Regions from separate parts of the Staphylococcus pasteuri genome, predicted to be linked through region 2. Evidence: predicted binding sites of a transcription regulator. Region 2 holds the regulator's gene; each other region holds the start of a gene.
The links. Region 2 encodes Rex, which represses fermentation and respiration genes when NADH is low (regulators of the CRP and FNR family bind a similar motif). Its sites were predicted from a motif close to TTGTGAAATATTTCACAA; they were not measured.

Region 1: a site for Rex is predicted at 3,413-3,430, ahead of arcA (arginine deiminase). Genes of this name have one in related genera too.
Region 3: a site for Rex is predicted at 2,822-2,839, ahead of Q4528_RS00250 (nitrate/nitrite transporter). Genes of this name have one in related genera too.

What each region holds. Positions count from the first base shown of each region.
Region 1 covers NZ_JAUOQO010000004.1:8,745-14,776, forward strand. The annotation lists gene gtfA (accessory Sec system glycosyltransferase GtfA) at 1-1,189, shown strand, start outside; gene gtfB (accessory Sec system glycosylation chaperone GtfB) at 1,182-2,522, shown strand; gene Q4528_RS05085 (arginine repressor) at 2,597-3,070, opposite strand; gene arcA (arginine deiminase) at 3,489-4,724, shown strand; gene argF (ornithine carbamoyltransferase) at 4,777-5,784, shown strand; gene arcD (arginine-ornithine antiporter) at 5,893-6,032, shown strand, end outside.
Region 2 covers NZ_JAUOQO010000008.1:89,535-95,566, reverse strand. The annotation lists gene Q4528_RS10080 (ABC-F family ATP-binding cassette domain-containing protein) at 1-1,532, opposite strand, end outside; gene Q4528_RS10075 (redox-sensing transcriptional repressor Rex) at 1,797-2,429, shown strand; gene Q4528_RS10070 (hypothetical protein) at 2,457-2,759, shown strand; gene Q4528_RS10065 (YeeE/YedE family protein) at 2,916-4,007, shown strand; gene Q4528_RS10060 (sulfurtransferase TusA family protein) at 4,020-4,244, shown strand; gene Q4528_RS10055 (ammonium transporter) at 4,422-5,672, shown strand; gene Q4528_RS10050 (LacI family DNA-binding transcriptional regulator) at 5,851-6,032, shown strand, end outside.
Region 3 covers NZ_JAUOQO010000001.1:53,111-59,142, forward strand. The annotation lists gene Q4528_RS00235 (nitroreductase family protein) at 1-247, opposite strand, end outside; gene Q4528_RS00240 (MarR family winged helix-turn-helix transcriptional regulator) at 414-860, shown strand; gene Q4528_RS00245 (Hsp20/alpha crystallin family protein) at 1,077-1,493, shown strand; gene Q4528_RS00250 (nitrate/nitrite transporter) at 1,544-2,707, opposite strand; gene nreC (nitrate respiration regulation response regulator NreC) at 3,383-4,036, opposite strand; gene nreB (nitrate respiration regulation sensor histidine kinase NreB) at 4,057-5,088, opposite strand; gene nreA (nitrate respiration regulation accessory nitrate sensor NreA) at 5,097-5,552, opposite strand; gene narI (respiratory nitrate reductase subunit gamma) at 5,574-6,032, opposite strand, start outside.

The DNA of each region.
Region 1 (6,032 bases), on a different contig from region 2:
TCAATCACAAACTTTTGTGACTTGTTATATGAAAAATGCAAATGAATCTTATGTTGATCGTGCTGAATTTGTAGTTAATGGTATGCTTATTCGTAAAGATTTCTATAGCTATGTGCGTGTCTTTTCTGAATACTACGCACCTTATGACAACTATGCGAAACTATATATGCGACAATTCTATAATGAAAATGGCACTATTGCTTATCAAGAAATCATAGATGGCGATGCGCGTTCTTATATATTTAAAGATGCACGTTTTTATAGTAAAGAATCTTTTGTTGCTTATTTTATTCAACAATTAAATTTAACTAATCAAGATATAGTAATATTAGACCGAGCCACTGACATTGGACAAGCTGTCCTACAAAATAAAGGTCAAAGTCGTGTAGGTGTCGTCATTCATGCTGAACATTTCAGTGATAATATCACAGATGATACTAATATATTATGGAATAACTATTATGAATATCAATTTACCAATGCAAAGTACATTGATTTCTATGTCGTTGCTACAGACCTACAAAATCAAATATTGTCTGAACAGTTCCGTCACTATACTGCAGACCGCCCTCGTATCAGAACAATACCTGTCGGAAGTCTCAATCAATTAAGTTTACCGAACGGACATCGTAAACCATACTCAATACTAACCGCTTCCCGATTAGCATCTGAAAAGCATGTGGATTGGATTGCACTCGCAGTTATTAAAGCGAAACAATCTTTACCACAATTGGAATTTGATATATATGGTCATGGTCCTGAAAGTGATAAAATTCAACAAATCATACATGATTATCATGCTGAAGATTTTATTCACTTACGAGGTCACGTTAATCTTGATGACATTTATTCACAATATGAATTATTTGTATCTGCCTCACAAAGTGAAGGATTTGGATTAACACTTATGGAAGCTGTTGGTTCTGGATTAGGTATGATTGGATTTAATGTTAATTATGGAAATCCAACTTTCATTGCAGATGGTCAAAATGGTTACTTACTAGACAAACCGTCTAAAGACGAGTCCATTGAGGAGATTACTGATCGTATGGCTGCTAAAATAGTTCAATACTTTAAAAATGGTCCCAAAGACCCTCATCAGAAATCATATGATATTGCTGCGCCATTTGAGACCAATGAAATGATTAAAAGATGGCAACATTTAGTCGACGAGGTGCTATATGATTAATTTATTTGAATACTATAATCAACCAACACAATTATTACACCAAACATTAGAATTATCGGGTAATCAACATTTTACTATTTGTATCGAAGATGATGGATTCTTACCTGATGAAGTCACGTCTCCATATCAATTCTTTGCGGCTAATCAACTTCATGATAATGATCGTCCTAAATTCTTTAACGAAGTGAGTGTTCCCCCATTTTGGGAAATTAACGGTGATGGTCAATCAGCTCAAATTAAAGATATGGGTCATATTAGAGGTGAAATCGTTTATCGTCCACACTTTAAGACAAGGATTGTTAGTCGGGTAAGATGGCTAGATGATAAAGGGCGTCTACGTTCAGAAGATCATTATACAAAGAATGGCTTTAAATTTGCGGAAACGATTTATGATTTAGCAGGAAAAGCAATATTGAAGAAATATTTAACAAGAGAAGGTAAAGAAGTGATTTATGAGAACTTTGTTACTGGAGATTATGTTTTAGATTGGCAAGGTCAATCTCATTTCTTCGCTTCAAAAGTCGAATTTATCACATACTATCTACAACAAATTCAAGTCGATTTATCAGATATTATTATTAATTCACTATCTACACCTTTCTTAGTATTACATCATATGAATACAGCTGGTAGAGGTATCTTGTTCTGGCAAGAAAATAGTCAAGGCCATGTCCCAGGAAATATGTTGTCCTTACTTGATAATACATTGCAACGTGTATTCTCTGTCATGATTCCTGACTATAAAGAATATGACACTATCGTTTCGCAACTTAATCAAGAACAAGCTTTAAGCGTATTTCAATCTGGTTATTTGTATGATTTTAATAAAACTAATCAATATTCAAATCATGCGTTAATTCTGACAAATTCTGATGATATTCCACAACTTGAGACTTTAATTATTACACATCCAAATATACAATTTCACATTGCTGCTGTGACTGAGATGTCTTCCAAATTAATGGGATTCGACCGATATCATCACGTACATCTATATCCGGCAGCTACAAAAGATATTTTTGAAGCACTATATCAACGATGTGATATTTATCTTGATATTAATCAAGGAAATGAAATTGAAAATGCTGTTACTCGTGCTTTCCATCATCAACATGTCATCTTTGCTTGGGACGAAGTGATACATCAACGTACATTTATTGCACCAGAAAATATATTCACTTTGTCTGATGTGGAAACATTAAATCAAGTATTAACTGATATCACTTCGAATAAACAACACTTTGATCAGCATCTTGCATATCAAGCGAGACATGCAAACCAATCAACAGTAGAAGATTTTACCAACACAATGCATCTTGCATTACATGAATAAATTCTAATAAATATGTTAAAGGCCACTTCTATTTCAACTAAAAATAGAAATGGCTTTTTGTATACTTATTCATTTTAAATTACATCATTATTATACGTCTCTCCAAACAATTGATAATGAACAAACGCTGCAAGTTCTGTTGATTCAACTAAGATGAGTATTGTATCATTGCCTCCCACTGTTCCTAACACTTCATTTAAATTCATTTGATCAATATAAAAATTCACACTTTGTGCAAATCCGGGAGACGTTTTAATAATAAGATAATTATCTTTAATCGTTACCTTCTCAATTTCTTCTTTATATAAGTTAATAAGTTTTGTTTTTGCTTCATTTTGAGCATTATCATTAAATTTACGATAATAACGTTCATTATTTGCAGAAGGCATTTTATAGATTTTCAACTCATTTAAATCTCTTCCAATCGTTGCCACACTATATTTAATACCAAAATGTTTATCGATATAATCTACAATTTCAGCTTTCGAATGAATGTCATTGTCCTTAACGATTGTTGATATTAAATCTAATCGTTTACTTTTTTTCATATTTTATACTCCTTTATCTGCATATTTTATAAAATACAGACAAAATACGTCCCAATTACCATAACAAATTTCCCTTCAATGATATGTGAAGTTTTTCTCATAATTAACATTTATTATAAACTTTTTTATAACAATATTGAAAATGTTTATTAAAATGTATAATTAATTACTCTCTCATGACTATAAATACATTCAAACGAATAAAAAATAATATTATATTAATCACTCTATATAATATTAATCGAATATACATGTACATATAGGTTTTATGCGTAAATAATGCATAATTTATCATCATATTGCATTGAATAAATATTTTATATGAAGTTTTAGACATTAACTTTGTGAATTTTTTTTCAAACTATTACTTGAAAGCGCTTTATACTCTAGGTGTATTAAATCAAAGGAGGAAATAACAATGGAAACAGGACCTATCCACGTAAACAGTGAAATCGGCAAATTAAAAACGGTATTACTTAAACGACCAGGTAAAGAACTTGAGAATTTAGTACCTGATCATCTAAGTGGATTGTTATTTGACGATATTCCTTATTTGAAAGTTGCTCAAGAAGAACACGACCGTTTTGCACAAGTATTAAAAGACGAAGGTGTTGAAGTTGTCTATTTAGAAGATTTAGCTGCTGAAGCAATCGCAGATAAATCTGTACGTGAACAATTCATTGACGATATTTTAAAAGAATCTCAAAAGACGGTACTTGGCCATGAGAATGAAATCAAAGAATTATTCGCTAGCTTGAATGATAAAGAACTCGTAGAAAAGGTAATGGCTGGTGTACGTAAAGAAGAAATTCAACTTGAAACAAACCACCTAGTAGAATACATGGATGATCGTTATCCTTTCTATCTAGATCCAATGCCAAACCTTTACTTCACAAGAGACCCTCAAGCTTCTGTTGGTAGAGGAATGACAATTAACCGTATGTACTGGCGAGCACGTCGTCGTGAATCTATCTTTATGACATACATCTTGAAATATCATCCTCGATTCAAAAATGATGATGTACCTGTCTGGTTAGATAGAAACTCTCCTTTCAACATTGAAGGTGGCGATGAATTAATCTTGTCTAAAGATGTCCTTGCAATAGGTATTTCAGAACGTACTTCTGCACAAGCTATTGAACGATTATCTAGACAAATTTTGTTTGATGACAAATCTACATTTACTAAAGTACTTGCCATTGAAATTCCAAATAGTCGTACATTCATGCACTTAGACACTGTATTTACAATGATTGATTATGACAAATTTACAATGCATGCCGCTATTTTCAAAGAAGAAGATAATATGAACATCTTTACAATTGAAAAGGATGAACAAGACAAAGATATTAAAATCTCACATTCTAGCAAATTAAAAGAAACATTAGAAAATGCATTAAACATCGATAATATTGAATTTATTCCAACTGGTAATGGAGATGTTATTGATGGCGCACGTGAGCAATGGAACGATGGTTCTAATACGTTAACTATTCGCCCAGGTGTAGTTGTCACATATGACAGAAACTATGTATCTAATCAATTATTACGAGACAAAGGTATTAAAGTAATCGAAATTACTGGTAGTGAACTAGTTCGAGGACGTGGAGGCCCAAGATGTATGAGCCAACCACTTTATAGAGAAGACATTTAACCAAACCAATATAAACGACTTACTAAACTTTTAAAGAAATGAGGAATGAATCATGTCAGAAATTCAACAACCACTTAACTTAAAAGGTAGACATTTATTAAAAGAAGACGATTTTACTAAGAAAGAATTTAGCGATTTAATCGACTTTGCAATTACTTTAAAAGATTATAAGAAACAAGGTATTCAACATCGATATTTAGACGGCAAAAATATTGCACTTCTATTTGAAAAAAATTCTACACGTACTCGTGCAGCATTCACTGTAGCATCAATCGACTTAGGTGCACATCCAGAATTTTTAGGAAAAAATGATATTCAATTAGGTAAAAAAGAATCAGTTGAAGATACTGCAAAAGTATTAGGTAGAATGTTCGACGGTATTGAATTCCGTGGTTTCTCACAAGATATGGTAGAAGATTTAGCAAAATATTCTGGCGTCCCTGTATGGAATGGTTTAACTGACGCATGGCATCCAACTCAAATGTTAGCAGACTATATGACAGTTAAAGAAAACTTCGGTCATTTAGATGGAATTAAATTAACATATGTCGGTGACGGACGTAATAATGTAGCAAACTCTTTATTAGTAGCAGGTCCAATGCTAGGTGTAGATGTAACTATTTGCTCACCAAAAGAACTCTTCCCTTCTCAAGACTACGTTGATATTGCTGAGAGACGTGCTAAACAAGACGGAGGTTCTGTAACAATTACAGATAATATTGATGAAGGCGTTAAAGATGCAGACGTTATCTATACAGATGTATGGGTATCTATGGGTGAAGAAAGTGAATTTGAATCACGTATTAACTTATTAAAAGATTATCAAGTCAATAAAGCAATGTTCGATAAAACTGGTAAAGACAGTACTATCTTCTTACATTGTTTACCAGCTTTCCATGATACAAATACAACTTACGGTCAACAAATGAAAGATGACTATGGTTTATCTGAAATGGAAGTCACTGATGAAATCTTTAGAAGTAAACATTCTAAAGTATTTGATCAAGCTGAAAACCGTATGCATACCATTAAAGCTGTAATGGCTGCTACGCTTGGATAGTTAGCAAAAAAGTACATGCAGGTTTAGTTAAGATATCCTCATATCACTATACATCCAAATACGTATCACTAACTGAACCTGCTTAATTATTCAAAGGAGAAATGACACATGAGCGAATCAGATACAAATAAACTAAGTAAAACCTCCTTGATTGGCCTCGTCATTGGTTCAATGATTGGTGGCGGTGCATTTAACATTATCTCTAACATGGGTAACCAAGCAGGTGGTTTAGCTATTATTATCGGCTG
Region 2 (6,032 bases):
GCTAGTTGATTAATGAAATATCTGTCATGAGAAACAAAGATGATAGTCCCTTCAAAATGCTCTAGCGCTTGTTCTAACATTTCTTTTGAATCTATATCTAAGTGGTTGGTAGGCTCATCTAAAATTAAAACATTATCACGTTGTAACATTAATAAAGCAAGTTGAAGTCTTGCTTTTTCGCCACCTGATAAATCATTTATAATTTTTTTGACATCATCTTGAACGAATAAGAATCTACCTAATACGGCACGAATATCTTTTTCATTCATATTTGGATATTGATCCCAAACATAATCTAAAATAGTTTTATTTGATTTAAACTCAGCTTGTTTTTGATCATAGTAACCCATATTTAAATTAGCACCATATGTGATGTCACCTGCCAATTTGGATTGACGATTGGCAATTGTTTTAATTAAAGTCGTTTTACCAACACCATTAGGTCCAATAATGGCAATATGGTCTCCTTTTGAAACCTCCATTGTGATAGGTTGGGTAATAGGCGTTTGATCATAACCAATTTCTAATTGTTTGATATGCATAACATCATTACCAGTATTTCTATCAAAACCAAATTGAATATTAGCACTTCTAGCATCAATCATAGGCTTGTCGATGCGTTGCATTTTTTCTAATGTTTTACGACGACTTTTTGCCATTCCACTTGTAGATGCACGTGTAATATTTTTTTCAACAAACGTTTCAAGTCGTTTAATTTCTTCTTGTTGTTTTTCATATTCTTGCATACGTTTTTCATAATATTTATCTCTTTGTTGTATAAATTGTTCATAGTTACCTATATAGCGTTTTACTTCACCTAGGGCTACATCATAAACTTGAGTAATGATTTTATCTAAGAAATATCTGTCATGACTGATTATGACAATTGCACCTTTAAAGTATCTTAAATAATCTTCTAACCATTTTGTTGTTTCTAAATCAAGGTGGTTAGTAGGTTCATCTAGTAATAGCAAATCAGGTTCATTAAGTAACATTTGTGCAAGTGATAATCTTGTTTTTTGACCACCACTAAAATCATTAATAGGCTTATCAAAATCTTCTTCATTAAAATTCAAACCGTGAAGGACTGTTTTAATTTTACTATCATATTGATAGCCTTCAAGTTGTTCAAATTGATTAGATAGAGATTCATATTTTTCCATATGTAATTGATAGTCTGGTGTATCGTAATCTCCAGCATGCTTAGCTAACCAATCAGTTTCTTCTTTAATAAGGGATTCAATATTTTTAATATGTTCAAATGGTTTCGACATCTCTTCATAAACAGTGGCATTTGAGTCTAATGTCATTTGTTGAGTTAAATAGCCGATTTTAAGATTTTTAATTTTTGAAATATGACCACTATCATAATCTTCAGTACCTGCTATAATTTTCATAAGCGTTGACTTACCAGCACCATTTCGGCCAACTACACCTATGCGTTCACCAGTTTTAACTTCAAAATCAACGTTAGTAAAGATATCTTCACCATCGAACGATTTAGATATGTCATTAAGTTGTAAAAGTATCATCCGACTTCACCTTTCTATATTAGCGATATCATTATAAACTATTAATATAGTTTGATATGTTTAAAAATTTGTTAATCATATTATTCTTTATTTTACAGTATTAAGTCATGTCTTGAAACTAGGATATTTATTTTTAAATTTTATTAATGTATAATTAGCAAGTATTCATTGTAAACAATTATTTGAAATTTTATTATCGCAAACATATTTGCGTTGATTTAATAATAATTGTACCAGTTATAGCGTCGAAGGGAGACTTATAAAATGGCAAGTAACGTTAAAATTCCTCGAGCAACTTTAAAACGTTTACCATTATATTATAGATTTGTAAGTAATTTAAAAAGTAAAGGAATCGATCGTGTTAATTCTAAAACGATTAGTGAAGCATTACAAATAGATTCAGCTACGATTCGTAGGGATTTTTCATATTTTGGAGAATTAGGTAAAAAAGGATACGGTTATAATATTGATAGTTTAATTGAATTCTTCAAAAAGGAAATTAACGGAAGTAATGATATTAAAATTGCTATAGTCGGCGTAGGTAATTTAGGTCGAGCGCTATTAACGTATAACTTTTCTATACATGATGAAATGTCTATTACTGAAGCATTTGATGTAGATAAAAATGTTATAGGCGAACAAGTAGGAAAAGTAGTAATTAAAGATAGCAGAACTATTAAGGAAACACTAAAAAGCTTGGATATTGATGTAGTTATTTTAACTACACCTGAACATGTAGCACAAACTGTAGTAGATGAACTTGTTGAATCTGGTGTTAAAGGAATCATGAATTTCACGCCAGCAAGACTTAACACCCCTAAAGATGTACAAGTGCATCATATTGATTTAGGTATTGAATTACAATCATTGTTATTCTTTATGAGAAATTATGATTAATAAAAATATGATTTAGGAGGCTGTGAAATGACTAATAAATCAATATTAGAAGTGGGATGTACTTATAAAGCACATCTACCTTCATTAATATACATACCTGGTAAGTTAGTTTTGTCAGAGCAAACGATAGTATTTAAATCATATTATACAAATCATAATCCACTCAATTTAGAAATTAATGTAAAGCAAATGATTCGTTATGAAGTCAGAAAAGGCTTATTAGGTTATAAATTACTTATATATTATAGAAATGAATGGTTTAAATTTAGTCATTTGAAAGCTAATGAATTAAAAGAGCTTGTTCAACAAATAGATGATCTGCAATCATAATAGCTAGTTCACATCTTATCAATAGATAGGGTGTGTTTTTTTATGAGCTTTGAACAAAAAGAATTAATTTAATAATGAAATATTAAATTATAATCTTGAAAAAGAATACTTAATTGGATATAATACCTAGTAAACTTATCGGAAAAGAGTGATAAAATGATTTGGATGATAATTAGTGGTTTAATTGTTGGACTTTTGTTAGGTTTCGTTATGCAAAGAACCCGATTTTGTTTAGCCGGTGGATTTAGAGATATGTATGTACAAAAGAGTAATAAAATGTTTTACGCTTTACTCATTGCAATCTCAGTACAAAGTATTGGTTTACTCATATTAACTAGTTTAGGATTACTTACTGTGCCATCCCATACTTTTCCAGTAATTGGTACAGTAATAGGTTCCTTTGTATTTGGAATTGGAATTGTATTAGCCGGAGGATGTGCTACAGGAACATATTATCGTGCAGGAGAAGGTTTAATTGGTAGCTGGATAGCACTTATTTTATATGCATTAACAAGTGCAATTACTAAAACAGGTATTCTTTCACCAGTATTAAATTTCATTAATAAGCCTACAAATGTAAATGCGAGTATGTCCGAAACATTACACATTCCACATTGGATTTTAATTGTAATATTGGCTATCATTACAATTTATTTTGTTACTAAAACGCTTAGAAAACCTAAAGTTGCAGTACCAAAATTAAAACAAAAATATACAGGCTTAAGACATTATCTATTTGAAAAAAGATATCACCCATTTGCAGCTGCAATCGCAGTAGGATTAATCGCTTTATTAGCATGGCCAATGAGTAGTTCAACAGGTAGAAATCATGGCTTAGGTATTACTACACCATCTTCAAATATCGTAAACTTTCTAATAAGTGGTAATACAAAATTCGTAGATTGGGGAGTATTGCTGGTTATTGGTATATTCTTAGGATCTTATATTGCCGCAAAAGGTTCTAAAGAATTTAAATGGCGTTTACCAGATAAAAAAACAATTAGAAATAGTGCCTTAGGTGGTGCGTTTATGGGCTTTGGTGCGTCTGTCGCTGGTGGATGTTCAATTGGTAATGGTCTAGTTGAAACAGCAACAATGAGTTGGCAAGGTTGGATAGCACTTGGCTCTATGATTATAGGTGTTTGGTTTATGAGTTATTTTATTTTTGTTAAACCTATGAAACAATTACAAAAATCTACAACTAAACAGCCTAAAACGACATTACAACAGCATACACAAACAACTTAAGGAGGAAATAACATGGTATATGAATTAGGTACAGTAGGAATGGTGTGTCCTTTCCCATTAATAGAAGCACAAAAGAAAATGACTGAATTAGATTCAGGTGATGAATTGAAAATTGATTTTGATTGTACTCAAGCAACAGAAGCAATTCCAAATTGGGCTGCTGAAAATGGTTACCCTGTAACTAATTACGAACAGCTAGGCGATGCTTCATGGACGATTACAGTTCAAAAAGCTTAATTAAATAGATTTCAAAAGGAACGAGTATCCAATGAAAGATGCTTGTTCCTTTTTTCTATTTTATATTGGAATTTAATTTTATAGGTCATATTTTCTAACATGCTATGAAAGGAAATATGACCGATTTTTGCTATTTCTTTGAAAGTATTAGTAATATATTTTCAAAGGAGTGATCATATGAATTTAAATGATACAATGTTTTTATTTTTATGTACTTTATTAGTTTGGTTAATGACACCGGGATTAAGTTTATTTTACGGTGGTTTAGTACAATCTAAAAATGTATTAAATACAGTAATGCAAAGTATGTCAGCTATTATTATTGTTACTTTCGCATGGGCAATAATAGGGTTTAGTTTAAGTTTTAGTAAAGGAAATAATTGGATTGGTGGTTTAGAATACTTCGGATTAAACCATGTTGGATTCGATATTTCAACTTCAATTGATGCACATATACCGTTATCGTTGTTTATGTTATTCCAAATGATGTTTTGTACCATTTCTGTATCTATATTATCGGGTTCAGTAGCTGAAAAAATGAAATTTATTCCATATCTTATATTTGTATTTATATGGGTGATTTTAGTATATAGTCCTGTAGCTCATTGGGTTTGGGGAAAAGGCTGGATTAGTCAATTAGGTGCTTTAGATTTTGCAGGAGGGACTGTTGTACATATTACCTCAGGAGTATCAGGTTTAGTATTAGGAATAATGATTGGCATTGGAAAGAAACAAGAAAAGCCCACACCTCATAATTTACTCATTACATTAATAGGCGGGATTTTAGTCTGGATTGGTTGGTATGGATTTAATGTGGGTAGTGCTTTTACATATGATAAAATTGCTGCTGTTGCATTTGTTAATACAGTTATAGCAGCAAGCGCGGGTGCATTTGGCTGGTTACTAATTGAATATAAAATGAAAAAAACAACAAGTTTATTAGGATTATTATCTGGAAGTCTATCTGGTTTAGTTACAATAACGCCAGCAGCAGGCTATGTTAGCTATATAAGTAGTATGTTTATTGCGATGATAGGTGGCATTATTTGCTATATTGTAATTAATTATACTAAAGTCAAACTCAAATATAATGATGCATTAGATGCCTTTGGAATTCATGGTATAGGAGGTATTTTGGGTGCTATTTGTACAAGCATATTTCAATCACATCAAGTGAATGATTCAATACAAAATGGATTTATTTATAGTGGAGACTTTAAAATTTTAGGTATACAAATATTATCCGTAATAACAGTGATTGCCTTTAGTGGCATCATGACGTTTTTAGTAGCTAAAATAATCAGAATATTCACACCATTAGCGACGACACCTACTGAAGATCGAACAGGTTTAGATCAATTAGTACATGGAGAAAATGCTTATTTTTACGGAGAATTAAATAAATTTAATAGACATATTAAAAATTAGAATAAGATTAACTTGATATTAAGTAGAAGTATGAAACACATTTCTATTTGGTTAGTAAAATATTGATTGGAACTCACTTATCATATTTAAATTAATAGAATAAATAGGTATTTAAAGCGATTACATATGTGATAAAATAGTACTAAGTTTTCCAAAATATGATAGGTGAGTAATTTATATGAAAAATATATCTGATATAGCGAAGTTAGCAGGCGTATCTAAAAGTACCGTTTCAAGATATTTAAATGATGGTTCTGTTAGTAAGAAAACACGACTAAAACTAAGTAAAATCATTAATGAGCACGATTATCAACCCAATCAATTTGCACAAAGTTTGAGAGCAACACAGACACATTTAAT
Region 3 (6,032 bases), on a different contig from region 2:
TTATCATAGCTGAAGAAGTATTGACTTGTCTCGAATTCTTACCGAAAGATGGTAATATTTTCTCCTTACCTTCATCAGAATCTACAACTATTAATCTCCATGGTTGCATATTCACTGAAGATGGTGCTTTGGTTGCTTTTTGAATGATACTATCCATTTCTTCATGGCTGATTTTATGTTCTGTATCAAATACTTTTACTGATCTTCTTCCTTTTAATACGTCGTCAAATTGAGTGATTTTCTCCATTATATATACTCCTTATTTTTTATAAGTCATTGGATTTTTCAAATCAATAATCTTTAATTATGATTTTCTAATATTTAAATGAAAAGCAATTTAACTTTACTATCAAAATAGGCACTTGACAAGTCACACACTTCATAATATGGTTACCTTAACAAGTAGTGATTTAATGTATGTCGAAAATAGTTATTTAAGCAAACAATTGTGCTTTTTATTCTATGTTTCATCAAAAGAAATTATCAAAAAGTATTCCAATTATTTAAAGGAATATGAACTCACGTACACTGGTTATATAGTGCTAATGGCGATTGAAGAAGATGAGAAACTTAACATCAAAACTTTAGGTGATAGAGTTTTCTTAGATTCAGGCACTTTAACACCATTACTAAAAAAATTAGAAAAGAAAAATTACGTTGTTCGAACTCGTGAAGAAAAAGATGAACGAAATCTTCAAATTTCACTAACAGAACAAGGTAAAAGTATTAAAAAACCTTTATCAGAAGTTTCGCAAAAGGTATTTGGCGAATTTGATATAGATGTAAATGAAGCTAAGGAATTAGTTAACCACCTTCAACTTTTTGTTTCTAAAAACTTCGATAAATCCTCAGAAAAATAATCTTATATAGAGAAAAAAGGCAAAAGTAAACTTGCCCACTTTCATCCCTTTCTTATGCGTTGATAAAATCAAGTTATGTAAACTTTTGTCTATATTCTCTAGTACGAACTGTTACACTATTAATAATCCATTTTACTTTACCTCATAACAAACACTTCATATAATGAATTTACAATTAAATATAGTTAATTTATAACTGTAAAAGGAGCTAATAGTATGCCAAATAATGACTTCTTTAATAATTCATTTTTAAAAAATGATCCAACTGATTTATTTAGAGACTTAGGTAAACAAGTATTCAATCAATTTTCATCACAAGCTTTCCCTGTTAATTTATATAATGAAAATGATCATTACTTAATTGAAGCTGAACTTGCAGGTGTGAAAAAAGAAGATATTTCATTAACTTTTGAGCAACATACGTTAACTATTAAAGCTAATAAATATATTGAATCACATAATGGACAAACGCAATTAAATGAACGTTCTAATGGTGAATTAGTGCGCAGATTTGAATTCGAGGATATAGACAAGTCTCTTATCAAAGCAACATTTGAAAATGGCATTTTAAGCATACACTTGCCTAAACAACAACAAGAAGCTGAAGATGCAACAACAATTTCAATTTCATAATATAAAATAATAGACCTTGTTATGGATTTACCATAGCAAGGTCTGTTTTATTAATGAATTGTTTTCGCGTCTTTTTTATTAACTAAAAACATTGTAATTACAGCAATAATAGCAAATATTGCTAATAATATAAATGCGAGATGGCTTGTACCAGTGATACTAGATACATAAGTGATTACTATTGGTGGGAAGAATCCTCCTAAGCCACCCATCATTGATACGATACCATTTGCTGTCCCAGCTTCTTTTGAAAAGTATGATGGTACAAGTTTAAATATTAATCCATTACCAATACCTGCACATATACTAATTAATAAGCACCCTATTGTAAATAATACAATATGAGAAGAAATCCCCAGGATTACTGCGCCTATAATCATAGCAATGAAATCTATAATTAATACTTTAACGGCATTTAATTTATCACCAAGCATACCTCCGATTGGTCTAAGGAATGTTGCTAAGGCGATAAAAATACCTGAACGAATTCCTGCATCTACTTTATCAATACCAAAATGATTAACTAAAAAGTTAGGTAAGAATAGACCAAATGCTACAAATGAGCCAAATGTTATAAAATACCATAAACTTGTATAATATAATTTAGGATTTTTAGCTAATATTTTAGTTTGTGCCACTAAAGGTACTTTAACTTTTGTTTCTTTATTATCACCAAAAATAAACATTAATATAGCAAATAAAGCAATAAATATTAAATACATTCTTACTGTTGTTTGCCAACCGATAATGCCTGCAATAGGTGGTGCTAAGAATGATGAAACTGCTGTCCCTATGTTCCCCATGCCGTATATACCATTCGCTAACCCTACTTTTTCTTTTGGGAAGTATTTAGGAATGGAAGTGACACCTACTGAAAATATAGCGCCCCCTACTCCTAAAAAGAACCCTGAAAGCATTAGCATTCCCGGAGATTTAGCCTGAGCTAAAAAGAATATTGGGAATAATAGTATTATGAAACTACAGAAGAAAACCCATTTAGCTCCAATGATATTTGTGAGATATCCAAACGGAACACGTAAAATGGATCCTAAAATTACAGGTATTGCTAAAATAATCGATAGTTGTGATGCTGGAATTTTAATATCTTGTGATATGTAAGGCATTAAAGGAGATATGATACTCCAAGCCATAAATCCAACTACTAAACTTAACGTTTGTAAACCTAGTTGAAAACCACCTTTTCTTTTGTACATGTCTTCACCTTCATAAATTATAATTATTTAGTACTTTAATGAATAAATCATTTAATAATTGTGAGTGTTACTACTTCTATGCAAAGTACTAACTATAACTATATTTTAAGATGTTTGTGAAAAATTGAACATTAGTGTAATCCCTTATTTGTTTACCTTTTTCCCCTATAAAAATAAATGAGTTCGTTAAATTTTAAAGCATTTATTAATAGAACATATGAGGCATGTTCATGCGTTGGAAATACTAGTGGTTATAGTGGAACACATGAGGTGAACTCATGTGTAAGAAATACTAATTTCTAAAGAAAAAGTATTTCTTTATCGTCTTTTCTCCCCGGCAAAGTTGACTAGGTTAATCATGAGTTTTATGAAATGAGTAACCAGTCAACCACTGCCTCTAACCATTAAAATGGAAGTACCTTTAAGGATCACAGTAGCCTTCGCTACTGCTTAAAGGATATATAGTTACTCTCCTGAATTAATTAGTCACTTTTAATCTATGGTGTTTATTAATGGAACACATGAGATGAACTCATGTGTAAGAAATACTAATTTCTAAAGAAAAAGTATTTCTTTAAATGCATAAGAGCCCCTAATCGCTAAAGCGATTTTCTTCGGTTCGCCTTAGCTTCGCTAATGCATAAGAGCCCCTAATCGCTAAAGCGATAAGGGGCTCTAAAATTCTAATAGTTTCTTTTTCATAGCGTATTCAACTAATTCTGGTTTTGTTTTTAATCCTAATTTGTTCATAATATGTGTTTTATGTGCTTCTACTGTTTTTACAGAAACAAATAATTTTTCAGCAATTTCTTTATTACCGTACCCTTTAGCTATCAACGGTAATATTTCTAATTCGCGTTTTGATAAAATTTTAAAGGGATCAGACCCATCTGTAGGTTCTTGGTTGTTGTTATTAACGAATTCATTAACAAGTGATGTTGTTAATTTCATATCGACATAAGTATCTCCTTGATAAACAGTTCTAATCGCAAGAATTAATTGTTCATCAGGCGCATTTTTTAAAATATAGCCCTTTGCACCATTTCTAAGTACGTGAAATAAATATTCTTCGTCATCATACATTGTTAATATTAATATTTTAGTCTCCGGAAAACTTTCATTGATTTTGCTTGTCGCTATTAAACCAGATTCACCTGGTGGCATACTTAAATCCATAAGAAGAACGTCTGGTTTATGTTCTAACACCTTTTGATATGCTTCAACACCGTCAGCAGCTGTAGCCACTACTTCCATATCTTGTTGATAGTTTAATATCATGGAAAAACCTGTTCGAACAACTGCATGATCATCAGCTATCACAATTTTCAATTTAATTCCCCCAAAAATTTTCACAAAGGTACTTCTAATGTAACTATTGTACCTTTATCAATATGTGTTTCTATATCTACATGCCCGTACACTAATTCAGCACGCTCGCGCATACCGTATAAACCTAGTCCAGATCCTTTTGGTTGAGAATTTGGATTAAATCCGTATCCATGGTCAATAATTTCTGCAATTAAATTATCATTATTTTTTTGAATCATTACATCTACTTCACTAACACCTGCATATTTTAACGCATTATAAATCGCTTCTTGAACTACACGATAAACAACTGTTTCAACTTCACTATCAAAACGTTGCTGTGAAATATTAGATGTGTAATTAATTTGCATTCCGAAATTTTCTTCAAACTGTTTAAAATAAGATTTAAATGCGGCTTCTAAACCTAAATCATCTAATGAAGCTGGTCTTAATTCAACAGATAAATTTCTAACATCATCGACTAATTGAGACATGATGCCCTCAATATTTTCAACATCATTCAATATTTTTTCTCTATCCTGTTGGTACTTTAATAAGCGTAATTGAACGTTTATATTTAAAAGTTCTTGAACTAGACTATCATGTAATTCTCTCGAAATACGTTTACGTTCATTTTCTTGTGCAGAAATGGTTTTTCTTATCATCCTACGTTGGTTCATTTTTTCTTGACGTTCAATCTGAGGTGCAACATCTTGCAAAGTAAATGCATTGATACCTTTTTCTTTATCAATTGTTTGATATGTAGCAGTAAATGGTGCAATTTCTCTTTGATTAGTTTTCATAAAAACTTGAAATGTAGATCTATTAGGTTGTTCTACATCTAAAAAACAATTTTTACATGATTGCAAATCAAATTCATTGGTATAACCTTCACATCTACGACATATTGCATTGGTCATCGTACTATAATTATCTTCCATTGAAATCACTTCATTAGCTGCTTCATTCATAGCTATTACTTTGCCATCATTATTAACAAACACAATTTTCTCATTTGTGCACTCATAATATTTTTTCAATAAAGTTTCAAGTTTGATATCATCATGTCCCAACAATTTAATCACCTAATATCTTCTTTTAATTCACCTAGTCGCTCATTGATAATAATATTTTCTATATTATCAGGCAATGGTTTGTGATTTCTTTGGCCAAATAGTATTACACCATAAACTTGGTTATTAAAGCAAAGTGGTACTGCTATCACCGCTGTTAAACTTTCACTTAATAAAATGGGATATTTTACTTTTTCATCTGGTGACAGCGCCATATCTACATTAGAAATTAGCATTCTTTTCCCTGTTTTCATGACGTTACCAGCTAATCCACGACCTTTTCGTAGAACGATAAGTTTATATCTATCGTTGTTATTTCCGGATACATATTGCCATTTTATTGGGGAATAAGTACTCGAATGCTCACAAAATGCAATCGCTGCAAAATCGACGCCTTCTTCTTCTCTTAATTTATCAATATTGTATTGAATATTTTGCAGTTTCATATTTAAACCTGGAGTCATTATCATTCCACCTTTGGATCATTACAATTTATTTTTTCGATATATAATATATCTTCTATTAGTATAAGATAACGGTACACTCCATACATGAACTAAACGTGTAAACGGCCAACATGCTAATATTGTGAATCCTAATAATACATGAATTTTAAATTGAAGTGGTACCTCTAACATTAATTCAGCATGAGGTCTAAATAAAAATAACTGTCTAAACCACACTGAAATTGTTTCACGATAGTTAAATCCTTCATTTGTTATATTAGTAACAAGCGTTGAGTAACATCCCATAAAAATAATTAAAAGTAATAAAAAATTCACGAAGATATCAGAAAATGAACTCAAGCGTCTTACATTTTCAAATGTTATACGTCTTGCTGTTAACAATAACATACCAATCAATGTCATTATACCAAAAATGCTTCCTATATAAACGGCACCAAAATGATAAATTCCTTCAGTAACACCTAATGCTTCTGTCCA